Regions from separate parts of the Ensifer sp. YR511 genome, predicted to be linked through region 3. Evidence: predicted binding sites of a transcription regulator. Region 3 holds the regulator's gene; each other region holds the start of a gene.
The links. The regulator LexA, encoded in region 3, represses DNA repair genes until DNA is damaged. The targets are predictions, from matches to a motif close to TGTTCNNNNTGTGTTCNG.

Region 1 (5,091 bases), on a different contig from region 3:
CGTTCTGCTCGGCATCCATGACCAGAGCGACGTGTTCGAGGAAGCCGCGCAGGCTCTCGAAGGCTTCCATCGAGCGGATGAGTTCCTTCAGGTTTTCCAGCCGTCCGGGGGCTTCCGCCGTCTTGTCGTTCTGCCACATGGCCGTATAGCCGCTCTCGTCGAGGATCTGCTCGGCAAGCTCGGTGTGCACGGTCGTTTCAAGCAGGCTCTGCCAGCGGCGGAAATCGGTGACGACGTCGAACAGTGCCTTGCGCGCCTTCGGCTTCAGCTCGTCGGTCTCGATGATCTCGGAGGCCGCCGCCAGCATCGGGATGTCGCGGGCGCGGGCATAGTCGTGCAGCGTGCGCACGGTGGTGTCGCCAAGACCGCGCTTCGGCGTGTTGACGATGCGCTCGAAGGCCAGATCGTCGGCCGGCTGGCAGACGAGGCGGAAATAGGCCATGGCATCGCGGATTTCGAGGCGCTCGTAGAAGCGCGGGCCGCCGATGACGCGGTAGTTGAGGCCGAGCGTGACGAAGCGGTCTTCGAATTCGCGCATCTGGAACGAGGCGCGCACAAGGATCGCCATGTCGTTGAGCTTGTGGCTCTTGCGCTGCAACTGCTCGATCTCTTCGCCGACGGCGCGGGCTTCCTCTTCGGAATCCCAGGCGGCGTGCACCTGCACCTTCTCATCATCCGGATCGGTGCGGTCGGTAAAGAGCGTCTTGCCGAGGCGGCCCTCGTTGTGGGCGATCAGGTGACCGGCAGCGCCCAGAATGTGCTCGGTCGAGCGGTAGTTGCGCTCAAGCTTGATCACCTTGGCGCCCGGGAAATCCTTTTCGAAGCGCAGGATATTGTCCACTTCCGCGCCGCGCCAGCCATAGATCGACTGGTCGTCGTCGCCCACGCAGCAGACGTTCTGCGGTACGCCCTTGGGGCGCTGGGCAAGCAGCCGCAGCCACATGTACTGCGCCGTGTTGGTGTCCTGGTACTCGTCGACGAGAATGTAGCGGAACTTGTCGTGATAGTCCTTCAGCACATCCGCATGCATGCGGAAGATGCGGATCGGGTGCAAAAGAAGATCGCCGAAGTCGCAGGCGTTCAGCGTCAAGAGCCGGTTCTGGTAGGCAGCATAGAGTTCGCGGCCCTTGCCGTTGGCAAAGGCGCGGGCGTCTCCCTCGGGGATCTGGGCGGGATCGAGGCCCTTGTTCTTCCAGCCGTCGATCATGCCGGCAAACTGCTTGGCCGGCCAGCGCTTGTCGTCGATGCCTTCGGCCTGGATGAGCTGCTTGATCAGCCGCACCACGTCATCTGTGTCGAGAATGGTGAAATCGGAACGCAGGCCGACGAGCTCGGCGTGGCGGCGCAGCAGCTTGACGCCGATCGAGTGGAAGGTGCCGAGCCAGGGCATGCCTTCGACCGCATGGCCGACGAGCACGCCGATGCGCTCCTTCATCTCGCGTGCCGCCTTGTTGGTGAAGGTCACCGCCAGGATCTGCGAGGGAAAGGCGCGGTTGGTCGAAAGGATATGGGCGATGCGGGTCGTCAGCACCCGGGTCTTGCCGGTGCCGGCGCCGGCAAGCACGAGCACGGGGCCATCGAGCGTCTCGACCGCTTCGGACTGTTCCGGGTTGAGGCCGGAGAGATAGTCCGGGCGCGGCTGGGCGCGATCGCGCGCCGCCATGGCGCGCGCGGCGATGCCGCCCGTTGCCGGAATACCTGCGGGGGCGGGCTGCTGCTTGCGCGGCGCCGGCTCCTCGTCGAAGAAGGGAATATCGTCGAAACCACTCATCATGCGGCTCAATGTAGTGATTCGGTGGGGAAAGGCCAGAAAGGATGTTCTTCTTTTATTCCGTTTTCTGCGCCAGCCGCACCAAGCCTGTGGAAAGACAGGCGATTTCGAGACCGCTTATTCTTGGTCGCGCGGTCTATTCTTTTGTCTTGTCGAAGGCGGTATCCACAGGCACCTGCAGCGCCGTCGCCAACTGGTTGGTGCGTGCGGCAAGCGAGATCACCCTGAGCAGGTCCGCATGCTCGGCGTCGGTCATGCCTTTCGCCCTTGCCGCCGCCGTATGGGAATGGGCGCAGTAGCCGCAGCCATTGGTGACGGAGACGGCGATATAGAGCATCTCCTTGACCAGCGGATCGAGCGCCGAGGGCGTTGCCATCACCGCCTTCACGTCGCGCCAGGTCTGTTCCAGGAGCTCCGGATCGAAGGCGAGCCACAGCCACATATTGTTGATGAAGTCGGATTTGCGGGTGGTGCGAATGTCGTCGAACACGGCTTTGACACGCGGATCGGCTTCCGGGTTCTGAGGCGGGGATACGGTGCTCATGGGGCTCCTTCGCTGTTGTTCTCGGCGGTTGTGTGCGGGCCGGCCGGTCGCCTGAAGCGGTGACGATAGCCGACGTCGCGGCGATTGCCAGCGCTGCGTTTTGGGGAAGCCGTCGCCGATGCGTTCAGTTGGGGATTTCGTTGCAGGGCTGATTGTTCGAGCCGAAGGGTCCGGTCGTAAACAGCACGCCCTTGCTCGAGCCCTGATAGGCGTTGCCGTTCTGCGTGACGATGAAGACCCTGCGGCCGCAAAAGCCCGTCGGCTGCGCGGCAACCACGCGCGTCTGGCCACTGGCGTCAGTGACGGTCTTGGGGTTGCAGGCGCCATAGGGCGTGTCGGCCATGCGAACGGTTGCCGTCGAGCTGCGGCTGAGCGGCGCGGAACTGCCGGGTGGGTATGTGCCCGAAGCCGTGCCTGCAGCGGCCACGGTCGATTGCGTGATCTGAAAATCTGCCGTGCTGTCGTCGTAGCGGCACCGCTTGATGGCCCAGATCCAGACGGCAATGTCGCGCACACCGCTCTCGGGGTCTTCGGCCGAAGCCGCGATGGTGAGCGGCGCCAGGTCGGGAACACTTCGGCGGCGGTTGCAGCAGCTGCTGTCGTTGAAGACCGGGTCGGGATTGCCATGGTCATCCAGGATGCCGGTGATCTCGAGTTTCGTGGTCGGGCCGGTCTTGTCGTCCGCCTGGACAGTCACGGTCTGACACCCCGCAAGAAGCAGGCCCATGGAGACGAGCGCAAATGTCAGGCAAAATGCATGCGGCCCCATGACGACCCCCGCCATTGTCCGTACCGCTGCCCAAGATACTCCCGAAGACTTTTGCCCGCAAACAAGCGCCTTCCTTTGCCGCGCTCGATCAACCCCGCGGCATCGTTGCCGTCCACAAACGATGCGCGTCCTTCAGCACCTTCCTCTGTCGCTATCGCAACCTCGTCGAACGCTTCGTCAGCACTCAGGCACTTCCGTGCCGTCGTCACCGGCTTCGACAAGCACAGCGAAAACGACCTTGCTCTCGTCAAACTCGCTTCAGCCAAAACCTGGTTGTGCTCTATAGGTCGGTGACCTAGAAGAAGCTTCGAACGCTCGGAGCGGCGTTCAGGCAGGAGCCCGACCATGATCAAGATGAGCGTCTACTATCCGGCCGATGGCGGCTCGAAGTTCGATCACGACTACTACCGCACCCGCCACATGCCACTGATCCAGGAACGGCTCGGCGATGCCTGCCTGCGCTACGAGATCGATAAGGGCCTTGCGGGTCGCGAGCCTGGAAGCGCGCCGGGGTTCGTCGCGGCGTGCCACGTCTACTCGCCGAGCCTCGAGACATTCCAGGAGGCGTTAGGTCCCCACCGCGCCGAGATTGCCGCGGATGTCGCCAACTATACGGACATCGCGCCCATCGTGCAGATCAGCGAAGTCGTTGGAGGGTAGGGTGCTTTGGCGCACCATGACCCATGGTGGCGCAGCCGGTGCGGAACCGGTTGACGGTCGGGGACATGTGGTTGCCGTCGAAGCGTAAACGACCTTGCTCTCGTCAGTCTAGCTTCAGCCAAAACCTGGTTGTGCTCTATAGGTCGGTGACCTAGGCCAGCGCGAAGACGCGGGCCGGGCCGCCGGTGCCGCCGCGGTGCTTCGGTGCGCCGAGGATGAGGGTTGCGCCCTTGACCGGCAGCTTGTCGAGATTGGCTGCTGCCTCCAGCCCCCAGCGACCCTCCGGCAGCCAGGCGTAATGCGTGGCGAAATCGGGCGAGGGGCCATGGTCGAGCGACAGCGTATCGACGGCGATACCGGCTGCCTTGCTTTCCTCGATCAGATATTTGGCCGCCTCGACGTGGAAGCCGGGGAAATGCAGCTTGCCGCCGCCATCGGCATTGCGGAACTTGTCCGTGCCCAGATGCGCGCCCCAGCCCGACAGCATGGCGACGCAGGCGTTTTCCGGGATCTCGCCATTGGCGGCGACCCAGGCCTTGAGGTCGTCGGGCGTCACCTGCGCATCGGCATCGGCCTCAGCCTTCTTTCTGATATCGACAATCACCAGCGGCACCACCAGCTTGTCGACGGGCAGTTCGGCGACCGAGAGGCCATCGGCGGAAAAGTGCAGGGGCGCGTCGACATGGGTGCCGGTGTGTTCGTTCACCCGGAGCTCGAACATGTTGAACTTGTCTTTTGCGTAGTTGAACTTCTCCTCGCGGAAGAACTGCTGCTGGCCGAAGAAGGTCGGGAAATCTTCGTGCAACTCGTGGGTCAGGTCGGTGACGCTTGAATGCCCCTGCGCCAGCGCCGGCGGGGCCGCGCCCACGCTTGCGGCGGCAAGACCCGCGGTTCCGACCGCGGCGGCTTTGAAGAAGCTGCGGCGCGAGAGCATGCGCTCTTTCACCGTTTCCATAACACAGGCATCGCACATCGACTTCTCTCCCCCAAGAGGCCTGAAGACAGGCGCAAAGCCGGCCGAAACACGCTGCCGGCGGTTGCAGGATAGCGCAGTGTCGGCGGCTGTAAACGGTAATTCTCTAGTGAATTTCTGGACAAAGCTGCGAGGCGTCGAGCGAAGCCCCCGTGCGTCATCATCCCGCCAACAAATTCGCTTTTATTACAATTGCGTAATGATGGTATTCTGTCGTTGCCCCGACACGCGCGAACAGGGATACTCCGCGCACAATCGGAACGAACCGCCGGCCGCGCCGCGCTGGGGCGTGTTTTATGTTTAATTCGGAGACTTGAATGCGGGTTTGGAAACAGCTTGCGGTGAGCGCCGCTGTGCTTCTCGTGGGCGCAGCC
Region 2 (5,091 bases), on a different contig from region 3:
ACTTCCACCGGCGCATCGCCGGCCTGGCTGATCGCCGGTCTGAGCGGCACGTCGGAAAGCGGCAGCTGGAGATCGATCGGGGCCGGGCGGAAGAGTAGGGCGCTCTTGACCTCCAAGGGCGTTATCTGCCGGTCGGAGATCAGCACGTGCACGCCGCGCTCGGTCAACTTGTAGAGCGAGGCAGCAAATTCACTCGGCAACCGCACGCAGCCATGGGACGCCGGATAGTCCGGCACATGGTTGGAGCCATGCAGAGCAATGCCCGACCAGGTGAGCCGCTGCATGAACGGCATCGGAGCGTTCGAATAGATGTTCGACTTGTGATGACGCCGCTTTTCCAGGATAGAAAAGATGCCCGATGGCGTCGTGTGGCCCGCCTTGCCGGTCGAGACCGGTGATGTCGCAATGACAGCGTCGCCGTCATAGACGACGAGCGATTGCTGATCTTTCGAGACGATGATCTGCAGCGGCCCGCGACTGCCTGCAAAGCCGGTAGCCGGCGACAAAAGCAGTGCGACGACGCTGGCGGTGAGAGCGAAACGCGATACCATACACTCAACCCAACACGTGACTTGGCGAACAAGCCTAGCCTTCAATCTTTAAGGAATTCATCCTGCTGTGTGGGCTGTCGGTCAAGGTTGCGTGATCGCTTTGCGAAGCGTGCCTGCTCGGGCAAGCACGCTTGCGGTCTCACGGATCGCGTTTTCTGGTGCCGAAAGTGTAGCCGGTTTCGACGCTCGCCTTGCCGAATTTGTCGCGCAGCTTGTTGATCGCGTCCTCGGCCGCAGCGCGCCTGGTGGCCGCGGGATCGACGAGATCGGGCGGATCGGCGAGATCCGGGGCGGAGAGATCGCTGACGCCGATGCCGATCAGCCGATACTTCGTTCCGTCCGCCTCTTTTTCGAGAAGTTGCAGGCCGATGCGGAAAATGCGGTCGGCAAGGCGGGTAGGGCTATCCAGGCGCCGGTTGCGGGTGCGGATCTTGAAGTCGGCGGTTTTGAGCTTGAGAACGACCGTCTGGCCGGCGAGTTCCGACTTTCGCAGCCGGTGGGCCACTTGCTCGCTGAGGCGCCGCAGATGCGTGACCAGGTCGTCATAGCGCGCGATATCGTCGTTGAACGTCGTCTCTGCGGAAACGCTCTTGGCTTCGCCGTCGATTTCGACCGCTCTTTCGTCGAGCCCGCGCGATAGGCGAAAGAGCCGCTGCCCCATGGTGCCATAGCGCCGCATCAGGTCGCCTTCCTCCATGGTCTGCAGTTGCCCGATCGTGCGCACGCCGTCACGCTCCAGCGTGGCGGCAAAGGCCTTGCCGACGCCCCAGATCAGGGTCACCGGCTTCTCGCGCAGGAACTCCAGCGCCTCGGCTTGGCCGATGACGGAAAAGCCGCGCGGTTTTTGCAGGTCGGACGCCACCTTGGCGAGAAACTTGCAGTAGGAGAGGCCGACCGAGACGGTGATGCCGATTTCCTGCTCGATCCGGCGGGCGAGCCGCGCGAGCGTGCGTGCCGGCGGATCGTGATGCAGCCGCTCCGTGCCGCTGAGTTCGAGGAAGGCTTCGTCGATCGACAGCGGCTGCACCAGCGGGGTCAGTTCCTGCATCAGCGTGCGCACCTCGCGGCCGACGCGGGCGTATTTCTCCATATTGGGCTTGATGACGATGGCCTGGGGGCAGGCTTCCAGCGCCTTGAACATCGGCATGGCCGAGCGCACGCCGTGAATGCGGGCGACGTAGCAGGCGGTGGAGACCACGCCGCGCTTGCCGCCGCCGATGATCACCGGCTTGTCCGCAAGCTCCGGGTTGTCGCGCTTCTCGATCGAGGCATAGAAGGCGTCGCAGTCGATGTGCGCCAGCGTCAGGTCATAGAGCTCCGCATGCCGCAGAATGCGCGGGCTGCCGCAGGCGAGGCAGCGCCGCACCGACGCCGCCTGTTCCTTGAGGCAGTCGCGGCAGAAGCCTGGAGAGTGAGCAGCGCTGTCGAGCATATCGGGAACAAATATTGAACATTGCGACCTTAAGCACTACTCTAGCGAGTCTCAAGGAGGCGCGATTGGAAATCACAATGCAATTGTCGCCGTTGAAAAGGATCACCGGGCGCGTCTTGCGCAGCGCCGGCGCGGCTGAATTTGCGCCGACGGGCAGCCGATCCGGGCTAGCCGCGGAAGTGCGCGCGAATGGCTGCGGCTGCCTCCGGCCAGTCTGCGACGGCGCGGATGTCGGCGTCGAGCTTCGGCGCGAGCGCCTTGAACTCCGAGTCGGCCATGAGGTTTATCGGCAGGCAGGTCGGCGCGTGATCCTTCACCGATCGCAGGTTGCGAAGCATGTCGTCGATGAAGACGAGGGGGACGTTACGGCTGCCGTGAAGTTTTTGGACGATCGGCCCCTTCGGCTCTTCGGACGCAAGCAGCGGATAGGGCAGGCCGAGCCGGTCAAGAAGAGCGCGACGAACCGCAGCGTGCTGCGGCGGCATCGCAGTCAGAAAGACGATATCGGCTTCCTCCGACAATGCGGCCAGGGTCTCGACGACCTTGGCGGCGGGCGTTTGCCAACGATCCTGCGAGCCGTAGAAGGTGTCGAGCAGGATCTTGACCTCTGGCTCCGTCACCGGCTGCTCGTCCGCGTGGGTGATGATGTTGCCGGTCAGGCGAAACGATCGGGGCAGGAGGACATGGCCGCAGCTCCCAAGGAACGCTTTGAACGGATTGATGAATTCAAGCACGACATCGTCGATGTCGCTGACGATCAGCGGACGGTTTCCAAGCGTGATGCTGTGAACTGTCGGCGCGTTTGCCACCCTCAATCCTCGAAGCCTGCGTGGCCGGAAAGTACCGTATGGGCGCGCACGACGTCTTCAGGCGCCGTACCGGTCGCGGTGCAGAATGCCATCAGGGTCGGCTCATGGTCCATCAGAAAGGCGACGAGCCCGCCCATGAAGCCGGGTTCGGCAATCGCGTTGCGCAACGCCGTCGGGTCCGTGCCGGTCAGCGCCAGAAAGCGGGACAGAAGCTCAGGCTCGCCGGCAAGCCAGGAGAGAATGTCGATGGCGATTTCGTCGGCGCTCTTCAATGGTTTGTCCCCGTATGGTTTTTACGTGCGGAGTTACCTATTTTTCAACCAAATAGGCCTATCTCTGACGTTGAGGAAATGGGTCGAGTCGTCGGCTCCGCACGTTAATTGTCCTGAGGAGACTTGCAAGGTGACGATGGACAGCAAGGGATCGACATGCCCAAACAGGTGATGATTGTTGAGGACAACGAGCTGAACATGAAGCTCTTCCGCGACCTGATTGAGGCCTCCGGCTATGCGACGATCCAGACTCGCAACGGCATGGAGGCGCTCGAGCTCGCGCGCAAGCATCGGCCCGATCTCATTCTCATGGACATTCAGCTGCCGGAGGTTTCCGGTCTGGAAGTGACGAAGTGGTTGAAGGAAGACGATGAGCTGCACGTCATCCCGGTCATCGCCGTGACCGCCTTTGCGATGAAGGGCGACGAGGAGCGGATCCGCCAAGGCGGGTGCGAAGCCTATGTCTCCAAGCCGATCTCCGTACCGAAGTTCATTGAGACGATCAAAACCTACCTGGGCGATGCCTGAGCGGCGGGAAAATTGATATGACTGCGCGTATTCTTGTTGTCGATGACGTTCCGGCCAATGTGAAGCTGCTCGAAGCCCGGTTGCTTGCCGAGTACTTCGACGTGCTGACGGCCAGTGACGGTTATGCCGCCCTGGCGCTCTGCGAAAAGACGCCCATCGACCTGGTGCTGCTCGATATCATGATGCCCGGTCTCGATGGTTTCGAAGTCTGCGAGCGGCTGAAGGCGAACCCGAAGACGGCACATATCCCGGTTGTCATGGTCACCGCGCTCGACCAGCCTTCGGACCGCGTGCGTGGCCTGAAGGCCGGCGCCGACGATTTCCTGACGAAGCCCGTCAACGATCTGCAGCTGATGTCGCGGGTGAAGAGCTTGGTGCGGCTGAAGAACGTCAGCGATGAGCTGCGCCTGCGGGCCCAGACGGCGCAGACGATCGGGCTTGAAGATGTTGGCCGGGCGGACCGGCCTGACGAGCCCGGCAACGTCCTGCTCGTCGATGGCCGCGGCTCGTCGCAGGAGCGGCTGCCGCGCGCCCTCAAGCCGATTGCCGAGGTCTCGGTCATCTCCGATCCGCAGGCGGCATTGTTCGAGGCGGCGGAGAACAATTTCGACCTCGTCATCGTCAATGCGAATTTCGACGACTACGATCCGTTGCGGCTCTGCTCGCAGTTGCGCTCGCTGGAGCGCACCCGTTTCATCCCTATCCTGCTGATCGCCGAGCAGGGCAGCGACGAGTTGGTCGTCCGCGCGCTCGATCTGGGCGTGACGGACTATCTGATGCGGCCGGTCGATCCCAATGAACTGATTGCCCGGTCGATGACCCAGATCCGGCGCAAGCACTGCAATGACAGGCTGCGGTCGAGCGTGCAGCAAACCATCGAGCTTGCCGTCACCGACGGCCTCACCGGGCTGCATAACCGGCGCTATTTCGACACGCACCTGAAACTGCTGATGGATCGGGCTGCTGCGCGCGGTCGGCCGCTGTCCATCTGCATGACCGATATCGACCGCTTCAAGCAGGTTAACGACACCTACGGCCATGACGTTGGCGACGAAGTCTTGCGGGAATTCGCCAATCGCATCCGCACGACGGTGCGGGGTGCCGACCTTGCCTGCCGGTTCGGCGGTGAAGAGTTCATCGTGGTGATGCCGGATACGTCAGCCGAAATGGCGGCCGGTGTCGCCGAGCGTCTGCGCACGATCATCGAAAGCCTGCCATTTGCGATCCCGCAGGCGGACGGCCCCCTGAAGGTCACCGCGTCCATGGGGATTGCCACGCTCAGGCCCGGCAGCGACACGGCCGAAGCGCTGCTGAAGCGCGCCGATACGGCGCTCTATCAGGCCAAGCACGAAGGCCGAAATCGGGTGGTGGCAGCCGCCGCCTGAGCCGCGCCTCCTGCGTTTCTGGCCTCAAAGCACCCCAGGGAATTTCTTTGCCCGCCTCTTGCGGCCTGCATTCAAAGTTGTATTCTCGCGTCACCTGTTGCTACCGGGGAGTTT
Region 3 (5,091 bases):
AACAGCGGCTGATTTGTCATCAGCAGATCGCCAGTTCGAGTCTTTTCGGGGACACCACCATGCTAAGCCACCGTTCGGCCTTCGCGAAACGCTGCCCGATCCCGTGGCCACCTGTTTTCAGAGGCTGAACGGATCCCGCGCCGATCGCTTCTCGCTCGGTGCACTGAACGGGTCGGCTTTCTTCTCCTTGGACTTGCGGCCCTCGTCGGCGATAATCTCGTCGACCGCCCGCTGGCACTTCATCAGCTCGTCGGCCGCCGGGCCGGTGCCGCGCAGGCTGAGATTTGCGATGACGCGATCTTCAAACGCGATGGCCAAGGCCCGCTTGCGCACGAAGCCCGTCAGGAACTCGGCGTCGGTGACGTTCACGAACAGAAACTTTCCGCTCGCATCACCGGCAGCGGTCGCCGAAGCGCTCCAGGGATCGGTCTTGTCGAAGCGGAAGGTCAGGTCGTACTCTTTGCCGACCTCGAGCGACCTCCAGTCGTCGCTGGCGAAGCTCATATAGAGCGGCGACTCGGAGCCCTTGGGATAGAACCCAAGGCGCAAGGTGACCCCGCCGTCGAATACCGACGAGATGAAGCAGGAGCCCTCCATCGAGGTGTCGGAAGCAACGGTCCAGCCGTCGACATCCTTCCACTTGATGATTTCGGACTCCTCAGCCGCGGCCGATCCCGCGGCGATCAGACAGCTTACCAATCCGACCAGCAATCTACGCATGCAAAACCCCCGTTTGCCCGCATTTTGATAGGTCCCCGCATCGCTGTCGAGGGTGCCTAGCCGATCCCAGGCAATATTTTAGGAATATTCACCTCTCCGCGGCAAGCGGACTGCCCATCACATGGCGAAAGGATCTTTCGATGACTTGGTCTGGCCGCCGCCGGCAAAGGGATCGTTGTTCGGCGCATTGCCACCGGCGCCCGCAAAGGGATCGTTCGCCGCTCCCTGACCGCCATTCGGGATCAAGGCGCTCACCGCCTCCTGGCACTTGAACATCTCGCTTACCGCCTTCATCGAATCACGCAGGCTTAGGCTCGCGACGACGCGCCCCTCGAAGGCCAGCGCCAAGGTGTTCTTGCGAACGAATTCGGTAAAGAAGTCGGTGTTGGAAAAGTTGACGACAAGGGCCTTGGCGCCGGTCAGATCAACACCGAACGCAACGGCCGGCCACTGACGACCACGGTCGAGCTGCAAGGCAACATCGTATTCCCGCTGCGGCTCGATGGATTTCCATTCGGCATTGCCGATCGAAAGAAACGCCAGGTTCGTCGATCCCCGCGGATAAAAGCCGATACGAAGGATAGCGCCGGCGTCATAGCTCGTCGCCGCGTAACACGAGCCTCCCAGGGAAGGATCGGATCCCACCGTCCAGGCGTTGATCCGTTTCCAGATATTCGAACGCCCTTCTTCGGCAGACGCCGCTCCAGCCGTGAGCAACAGGCCGAGCACCACCAACGACAATCTATGCATGCAACCACCCCACTTTCCACGCAAAGTTATCTTTTTTTAGAGGCCTGTCGAGACGGCGAAGGCCCTTCCCCGCAGGGATTTTTGCGCGCCCCAGGCCCGATGCGAAAGCTGGCAGCTCCGATGCATTCTCCGCGCCGGTCCATGAAGAACGGCCGAGACGAGGTTGAGATGGAGCGGCTGGCGCAAATCAGCCACAGCCTGCGGGCAAAGAGCTGTTGAACATGGCAGAGTGATCGCCATGCTTGCTGGACTTCGGAACGAAAGCGCGGTTCACATCGTTTACCAACCCGTAGTCCCACCCCTTCATCAAGTGGACGATCACCGTGCTTGCCGCCCTGCTTCTCGCTTCGATAGTCGCATCGCCCAATATGCCTGACGTCAAGCTCAGTGCCGCGACGGTGGATGAACTCCAGACCGATTTCGAACGGGCCGTACCGTGCCATCAGATCGATGGACGCAATGTTTGGAAGGGCGCGCTCGCGTTCTACATCCAGTCCTTCGTTTATGACGGCGATACGCCCGTTGCGACCGATGCGGCCGACGCAGTGCTTCCGGAAGACAACAGCGCCGAGACGGTGAAGGAGTTCGAAGACGCCTGCTCGGCCTCGCAAGCGACTTAAGTCTCTCCGCGAAGAGAGCCGCGATTCGTTCGAATCACGCGCGCGACCGGCCTGCCCGGCGCTGTTTTGGGACGCAACCGTCGCCGAAAACCGCCCCGCTCCCGCAAAAGTGACCAATCGCCCCCCACAGAAGCAGCCAATTGCCTGAATTCACGGAATTTTAGGCACTTGCGGAACACATATGGAACAGATAGTGTCTGTTCTTGATTTGTTTCACGCCTCTGGAGCGACGTGCCATGCTGACCCGCAAGCAACAGGAATTGCTTCTGTTCATCCACGAACGCATGAAGGAGTCGGGCGTACCGCCGTCTTTCGATGAAATGAAGGATGCGCTCGACCTGGCGTCGAAGTCCGGCATTCACCGTTTGATCACGGCGCTCGAAGAGCGCGGGTTCATTCGCCGGTTGCCGAACCGGGCGCGCGCGCTCGAAGTCATCAAGCTTCCGGAAGCCTACGCCGCCGGCCAGCAACAGCCGCGCAGAGGCTTCTCGCCGAGCGTGATCGAGGGCAGCCTCGGAAAGCCGCCGGCCGCCGCTCCTGCCACGCCGAAGCCGGCGACGGTCGCCGAAAGCACGTCTGTTTCCGTCCCGGTGATGGGCCGCATCGCTGCCGGCGTGCCGATCTCGGCGATCCAGAACAACACCCATGACATTACCGTTCCGCTCGACATGATCGGCAGCGGCGAGCATTACGCCCTCGAAGTAAAGGGCGATTCGATGATCGAGGCCGGCATCTTCGATGGCGACACGGTGATCATCCGCAACGGCAACTCGGCCAATCCCGGCGACATCATCGTGGCGCTCGTGGACGACGAGGAAGCGACGCTGAAGCGCTTCCGTCGCAAGGGCGCGTCGATTGCGCTCGAAGCGGCCAACCCCGCCTACGAGACGCGCATTTTCGGACCGGATCGCGTGAAAATCCAGGGCAAGCTCGTCGGGCTGATCCGCCGCTACCATTGAATTCCAGGCAGAACGCCGAATCAAAAGAGCCTCGCCACTGAAAGTGGCGAGGCTCTTTCCATTTAAGGCGACCTGAAATCCAGATCGCTTATTCGTGGATCGTGTATTCGCCGAGTTCGCAGAGATCCTGCGTGTCCTCGGTCGTATCGAGGGCCGAGCCTTCCTCGAATTCGAATCGCATGTCGTATTTGCAGACGTCCCGCCCGTCGGCAATGGTGATCTCCATGCTCTCGCCGGGGTTCAGGACCTGCCGACCGAAAACATCGTCTTCCCATTCATTGACGCCGACCGGCGACGTATAGAAATTCGTCAGTACCGCGCCGGTGTTGTTCTTCAGCTGGAAAACCAGGTCGTCCGCGCGCGCCTCCATAGCGGTCGCCGCAAAACACGCCAACGCCGTCAGGATCAGTCTCTTTTTCATTGATGCCATTGCCTCCGTTCTTAATGTTGACGGACGCTACCGATGCGGTTGATCTCAGCGGAGTCATCGTTCCCCCTCTACCGAATTCACCGAAGCGATAAGATCCGACGGAGGCATAGGAGACGTGGCTTGCGCGGACGTGTCGCGAATTTTACCGCGCTGCCCTAAGGCAGAACGCCAAACCAAATTTAACGAGGTGAGATTTTTGGAGGCCTCGCCCGGAATTGAACCGGGGTACAAGGATTTGCAGTCCTCTGCGTCACCACTCCGCCACGAGGCCTCACAGCTCGGATAACCAAGCGTTGGCGCGGATTTAGAATGATTGCAGAAAAACCGCAAGAGGCATTTTCTGAAAAACGCGCCGTCGAATTGCAGGACGGATACTTTCCACAGAACGATCGACGATGTCCGCCGAGCGTCTCCCAGCTGATCTCAGCACCAGGGCGTCGGGCGCCCTTCCCACGGCCGCACGAGCCCCTCGGAAACGAGTACACGTCCAAGAGATTGGTCACCGCGGGTGACCAGGCGCAGTTTCTCGCCGGCCTTGGCATCTGATCGCCCTCCCGCCGAGATCAGCCTGAAGTCGCCTGCATTCAGCAATTCGCGCAGGCGCTGCTTGGCGTAGAAGCCGCGCGAACGCTCCTTGTCGCAGCTTGCCTGGCGGATTCGCGGTGCATCGACATCGGCGACGCGGATCGTCTCGCCATGGAAGACGAAGGTCGCGCCATCGATCACGCAGTTGTCGTTGCGAATGCCGCAAAAATAGAACTGATCGGTACGGATGGATGCCGTCTTCACCTCTTCATTCGGCCGCACGAGAGGGGTTGGCGGCGTGACGCCGACATTCACCGACGGCACCGGGGCGGCCAGGACAACCTTCGTCGCCGGGTTGGGCTTCGGATTTGGTTTGTGCCTATCCGCCTGCTGCGCAACGCGCTCCTGCGCTTCAGGAACCGCGCGCTGAGGCTTCGGCTTCGTTTCCGATCGCGATGCAAAGGCCATGACATCGGAAACCACCGGCCAGTGCCGCAACTCGGCGCGATGGTCGTGGGCCATGACGCCGCCAAGGGTGAGCGCTGCGGCCAGATACCACGGCGCCATGCCGCCCTGTTTGCTGGTGCTTCGGCCCGAACTGCGGCGTCGACGTTTCGTAGTGGCTTTGGCCATCGGTCCCCATCCTGATTCGAGACCGCATTATGCGTTTGATGGGTTGCCGAAAAGTTTTCGAGGGCACCCCAACAGAGGGGAAGACCGCGAGGAACCGGTCATTCGCCTGCGCGGCCACGGCCCTTGTTGAGAGATTCGGAATTGCTACGGGACGGCCGCGAGGAACCGAAAACTGCCGACCGCCCTGCCCTCGACAACAAGATCGTTAAATCGGCGTCCGCCTCAGGAGCCGTTCGAGGAGTTGGCCTTCCCGCGCCAGCGCGCCCACCAGACGGCCAGACGACGACGGCGGCGGCGAACCGAGGGAATGTCGTGGGAAAGCACGATCAGGCCCAACGGTATCATCCAGAAGCCCAGCACGGGCAAGAAACCGAGAAAACCACAAAACACCAGCAGCGAACCCAGCAGGATCCGCAGCAGGGGCGAGTCGGGCAACGCGATACGCCATTTTCCC
Region 4 (5,091 bases), on a different contig from region 3:
CGCAATGCTGCAGCGATCTCCGGCGAAATCCGGAACTTCTCGTTCAGTTCAACCTCGATCTCGCGCTGGCCATTGTCCTTAATGACGACGAAGGAGACGAGCCCGTCGCCCTTCATGTTGAGGTGCGAGGCGATCGACTTCAGCGGCCCGGAATCGCGCACATAGACGCGCAGCGCCTTCTGCAGTTGCAGCGATTCTTCTTCGAGCGACCGCAGCGTCTGGATGCGCAGGCCGATGCCTTCCGGCCGCTCTTCCGCCGCCACGGTCATGACCAGCGACTTGCCGGGCTCTAGCAGGTCTCGATACTGGTGCAGCATCTCGGAGAACAGTACCGCCTCGAACTGGCCGGAGGAATCCGAGAAGGCGATGATTCCCATCTTGTTGCCGGTGCGCGTCTTGCGCTCCTGCTTCGAGGTTACGGTTCCGGCGAGCCTTCCGGCCGTCGCCCCCTTCTTCACAGCGCCGGCGAAATCGCCGAAGGTCTGCACGCGCATCTTGGCGAGCAGCGCATTGTAGGTGTCGAGCGGATGGGCAGACAGATAGAAGCCCAGAACCTGGAACTCGCGGTGCAGCTTTTCCGAGGCAAGCCACGGCGTGTAGGTCGGAAGCGCAATGCGCTCCGGCCCGGTGGCCGCCCCTGCGCCGAACATGTCGCTCTGCCCGCTCGTCTTGTTTTCCTGAGCCCGCTGGGCAAACCCGAGAATACGATCGAGCCCGCCGACCAGCTCCGCCCGGTCGTAGCCGAAGCAATCGAAGGCGCCGGCGGCAATCAGGCTTTCAAAAACGCGACGGTTGAGCAGCTTGGGGTCGATCCGGAGGCAGAAGTCTTCGAGGCTTGCGAAGGCCTTGTCGCCTCGAACCTCGACGATGTGCTCGACCGCTGACTCGCCCACGCCCTTGATCGCTGCAAGCGAGTAATAGATGCGGCTTTCGCCCGTCTGGAAGTGCCGGAACGAGGTCTGTACCGACGGGGCGATCACCTCGATGCCCAGACGCTTGGCATCCTGGCGGAAGTCGTTGACCTTTTCGGTGTTGGACATGTCGAGCGTCATCGACGCCGCCAGGAACTCCACCGGATAGTGCGCCTTCATGTAGGCGGTCTGATAGGACACGATCGCATAGGCCGCCGCGTGCGACTTGTTGAAGCCGTAGTTGGCGAACTTGGCGAGCAGGTCGAAAATGAGGTCGGCCTGCGGCTTCGACACCTCGTTCTTGACGGCGCCGTCGACGAAACGGGCGCGCTGCTTGTCCATCTCCTCCTTGATCTTCTTACCCATGGCGCGGCGCAGAAGATCGGCCTCGCCGAGCGAGTAGCCAGAGAGCACCTGGGCGATCTGCATCACCTGCTCCTGGTAAACGATAACGCCCTGCGTTTCCTTGAGCAGGTGGTCGATCTTCGGATGGATCGACTCGACCTCTTCCTCGCCATGCTTACGGGCGTTATAGACCGGGATGTTCTCCATCGGGCCTGGGCGATAGAGCGCCACGAGTGCGATGATGTCCTCGATGCAGTCGGGCCGCATGCCGATCAGCGCCTTGCGCATACCGGCACTTTCCACCTGGAACACGCCGACCGTTTCGCCGCGCGACAGCATCTCGTAGGTCTTCAGATCATCGAGTGGGATGCTCGCGAGATCGACCTCGATGCCGCGCTGCTTGACGAAATCGACCGCGACCTTCAACACCGTCAGCGTCTTCAGGCCGAGGAAGTCGAACTTGACGAGACCGGCCTGCTCGACCCACTTCATGTTGAACTGGGTGACCGGCATGTCGGAGCGCGGATCGCGATACATCGGCACCAGCTGCGACAACGGCCGGTCGCCGATCACGATACCGGCGGCGTGGGTCGAGGCGTGGCGGTAAAGGCCTTCGATCTTCTGGGCGATATCGAGAAGGCGGGCGACCACCGGCTCCTTCTCGGCCTCTTCCTGCAGGCGCGGCTCCTCCTCGATCGCCTTGGAAAGCGGCGTCGGGTTGGCGGGGTTGTTGGGCACCAGCTTGCAGATCTTGTCGACCTGACCATAGGGCATTTCGAGCACGCGACCGACGTCGCGCAAGGCGGCACGGGCCTGCAGCGAACCGAAGGTGATGATCTGCGCCACCTGTTCGCGACCGTACTTGCGCTGCACGTAGCGGATCACCTCTTCGCGCCGGTCCTGGCAGAAGTCGATGTCGAAGTCGGGCATCGAGACGCGCTCGGGATTGAGGAAGCGTTCGAACAGCAGCGAGAAGCGCATCGGATCGACGTCGGTGATCGTCAGCGCATAGGCGACAAGCGAGCCGGCGCCCGAGCCGCGGCCCGGCCCGACGGGGATGTCGTGCTGCTTGGCCCATTTGATGAAGTCGGCAACGATCAGGAAGTAGCCGGGAAACTTCATGCGCTCGATGACGCTCAATTCGAAGGCCAGGCGCTCGCGGTATTCCTCTTGGGTGTAGCCGGGCGCCATACCGAGTCTCGCGAGACGGTCTTCGAGGCCCTCCTCCGCCTGGCGACGCAGTTCGTCCGACTCGGCGCGCTCGGCCTCCTCCGGATCCGCCGTCGCGCCGGTAAAGCGCGGCAGGATCGGCCCACGGGTCTTCAGCATGAAGGAGCAGCGCCGGGCGATCTCGAGCGTGTTTTCCAGTGCCTCGGGCAGATCGACAAACAGCGCCGCCATTTCTTTGCGGCTCTTCAGATAGTGGTCCGGTGTCAGGCGGAACCGGCTGTCGTCCGACACCATGGCGTTGTGCGCTACCGCCATCAGGGCGTCATGCGCCTCATAGTCGGAGGGCGACGGGAAGAAGGCTTCGTTGGTGGCGACAAGCGGAATGTCGAACTTGTAGGCAAGCTCGATCATCCGGCTCTCGTGCCGCCGGTCGTGGCCACCGTGGCGCTGCAGCTCGATATAGAGCCGATCGCCAAAGAGATCATGCAAGGCTTCGAGACGCGCTTCGGCGAGCGCCGTGGAGCCCGCCTTCATGGCGATATCCACCGGGCCACCGGACGCGCCGGTCAGCGCAATCAAGCCCTCGGTGCCGCATTCGGCAAGCCAGGAGCGCGTAATGCGCGTCGCCTGGCTGCCCTCGCCGCTCAGATAGGCACGGCTGACGAGATCGACGAGGCGCGTATAGCCGTCATCGGTGGCGGCGATGAGCACGATCGATGGCAGCTTGGCGAGCTGATGCCCATGGCCGCGCCGATCCCCCTCGGTCTCGTCCTCCATGTCGATCGACAGCTGGCAGCCGGTGATCGGCTGCAGCCCGTCACCGGCTGCCTTCTGCGAGAATTCGAGGGCTGCGAAGAGATTGTTGGTGTCGGCGATCCCGATCGCCGGCTGGTTATCGGCGACCGCCTTGCCGATGACCTTCTTCAGCGGCAGAGCGCCTTCGAGCAAGGAGAAGGCAGAGTGGACGCGCAGATGCACGAACTGCGGATCCGTGCCGAGCGCCTCACTCGATGCTGCCTTGCTGTCGTCTGCCATTGTCGCACCCTGATTCCTGTCCAGTCGGAAGGATATCCCGTTTATCGCCCGTCATGTCCAGATTCCCCTGACATGTCGTCCCCCTTATTCAACGGGGATGAGACGCTTTGCGGAGGTGCTTGAGAGAAGATGTTGACGCCCGCCTTCAGAGGCCGAGCGCAATGAAAGAGATGCTTGCGATGAACAGGCTCATCGACGCGAAGGCGGCGAGGTCACGAACAAAATCAGTCATAACATGGCTCCTTTTCCGTTATGTTTTTACTTTGTTCCATTTTTGTTCACGCGTCAAGCAGTGCACAGGCATTCTGTTCACGATGGTTAACATCGCGCCCGAATGCAGGTTAACTGACGACGAGCCGCTTGAGGAAAGCGCGGCGCCCGCATATCAAGAGGAACGACCACGCGGAGCGCTCCGACATGCTTGCACGCCTGATTCTCCCCTTGCTGATCCTGCTTCCGACCACCGTCTCCGCAGCAGAGACGATAGACCCCGCCCGCATCGTCTCGGCGGCGACCGGCGACTGGAACAAGGACGGGAGCCCGGATCTCGCGCTCATCGTACGACCCGCCGAAGGCAGCGACGAGGACAACGGCATCTATCTCTACCTCACCGGCGACAACGGCGCGCTGGCATTAAAGTCGGCCATTCCGAACAAGGTCTGGGGTCAGTTCGAACTCGTCGGCCAAGCGCCGTCGATCGAGGCGCTGCCGAGCGGCTCGTTGCTCATCACCAGTCAGAACGATGCCATCGGGCGCGACCGCTGGGAACAGAAGCTGACGGTCGCCTATCGCAACTTCGACTTCGTCGTGGCGGGCTACACCTACTCGTCCTACGATACGCTCGATCCGGACAACACCGCGCAATGCGACCTCAACGTGCTGACGGGCAAGGGCAAATCGAACGACAAGCCAATCACCGCGAAAGGCGAGCTCATCCTTCTCAAGGACTGGAGCGACGATCGCGGGCAGAAGGCGTGCGGCCTGTAATAACCGGGCGATTGTTCTCTATTTGTTCTTTACAACTTCAGCGGATCGCGACATCCTCCGGCGCGAACGTATGAGGAACAATCATGGCCGCGCTCGAAGCACTCAGAGAATTCATCGTTGAAGCCAAATCAAAAACCTATGTCGGCGGCGGCGGGCAGCGACCGTCGTCACGCCCGGGTTCTCACGACATCGGCTACGAGCGGGATAGCTGGAGCTACCTCGACAGCTATTTCGGCGGGACCGATTTCGCAGGCCAGGAGACCGTGTGGCAGAATGACGAGCCGCACTGGGCGATGAACTACTTCGGGCGGATCATCCGTCCTGACCTCATAAACGGTGAAAAGGCAGGCGTCGTCATCAGGGCGGCGCTTCAGGCGATGTACCGCGACAAGCGGCATTTCCTCGGCGGCACGGAGTTCCGGCACGCCCATGGCTACTACATCGACAACAGCCGCGGCGACACCGCACATTTTTCCGGGCATGAGGTCATCTTCGTCGACGGCGAGGAAGCGTACGAGCTCGACTATCGCGGCGGTCTGATCAGGCGTTGAGGGCAAGGCCCGCAGCAAGTGACGCAGGAGAGCGCAGCGGTTCGCGAATCTAAAGGATCGCGGCGCGCTTTGGACGCCAAACGCCGCGGATG

Region 1: the regulator LexA is predicted to act here: its motif matches at 1,817-1,834, upstream of BLU15_RS03435 (ATP-dependent helicase).
Region 2: the regulator LexA is predicted to act here: its motif matches at 1,987-2,004, upstream of BLU15_RS04755 (DNA polymerase IV).
Region 4: the regulator LexA is predicted to act here: its motif matches at 3,726-3,743, upstream of dnaE (DNA polymerase III subunit alpha).

What each region holds. Positions count from the first base shown of each region.
Region 1 is NZ_FNGR01000001.1:674,110-679,200, reverse strand. Features, by position in the region: gene BLU15_RS03435 (ATP-dependent helicase) at 1-1,774, opposite strand, end outside; gene BLU15_RS03430 (carboxymuconolactone decarboxylase family protein) at 1,908-2,315, opposite strand; gene BLU15_RS03425 (hypothetical protein) at 2,440-3,084, opposite strand; gene BLU15_RS03415 (EthD family reductase) at 3,430-3,744, shown strand; gene BLU15_RS03410 (cyclase family protein) at 3,896-4,717, opposite strand; gene BLU15_RS03405 (efflux RND transporter periplasmic adaptor subunit) at 5,035-5,091, shown strand, end outside.
Region 2 is NZ_FNGR01000002.1:46,792-51,882, reverse strand. Features, by position in the region: gene BLU15_RS04760 (L,D-transpeptidase family protein) at 1-551, opposite strand, end outside; gene BLU15_RS04755 (DNA polymerase IV) at 691-1,983, opposite strand; gene BLU15_RS04750 (hypothetical protein) at 2,151-2,792, opposite strand; gene BLU15_RS04745 (DUF3572 domain-containing protein) at 2,795-3,064, opposite strand; gene BLU15_RS04740 (response regulator) at 3,221-3,592, shown strand; gene BLU15_RS04735 (PleD family two-component system response regulator) at 3,610-4,977, shown strand.
Region 3 is NZ_FNGR01000005.1:53,236-58,326, forward strand. Features, by position in the region: gene BLU15_RS11680 (hypothetical protein) at 118-711, opposite strand; gene BLU15_RS11685 (hypothetical protein) at 838-1,470, opposite strand; gene BLU15_RS11690 (hypothetical protein) at 1,794-2,090, shown strand; gene lexA (transcriptional repressor LexA) at 2,327-3,049, shown strand; gene BLU15_RS11700 (hypothetical protein) at 3,138-3,479, opposite strand; tRNA gene BLU15_RS11705 (tRNA-Cys) at 3,677-3,750, opposite strand; gene BLU15_RS11710 (thermonuclease family protein) at 3,903-4,637, opposite strand; gene BLU15_RS11715 (hypothetical protein) at 4,860-5,091, opposite strand, start outside.
Region 4 is NZ_FNGR01000002.1:52,708-57,798, forward strand. Features, by position in the region: gene dnaE (DNA polymerase III subunit alpha) at 1-3,461, opposite strand, end outside; gene BLU15_RS04770 (hypothetical protein) at 3,879-4,448, shown strand; gene BLU15_RS04775 (DUF5680 domain-containing protein) at 4,532-4,999, shown strand.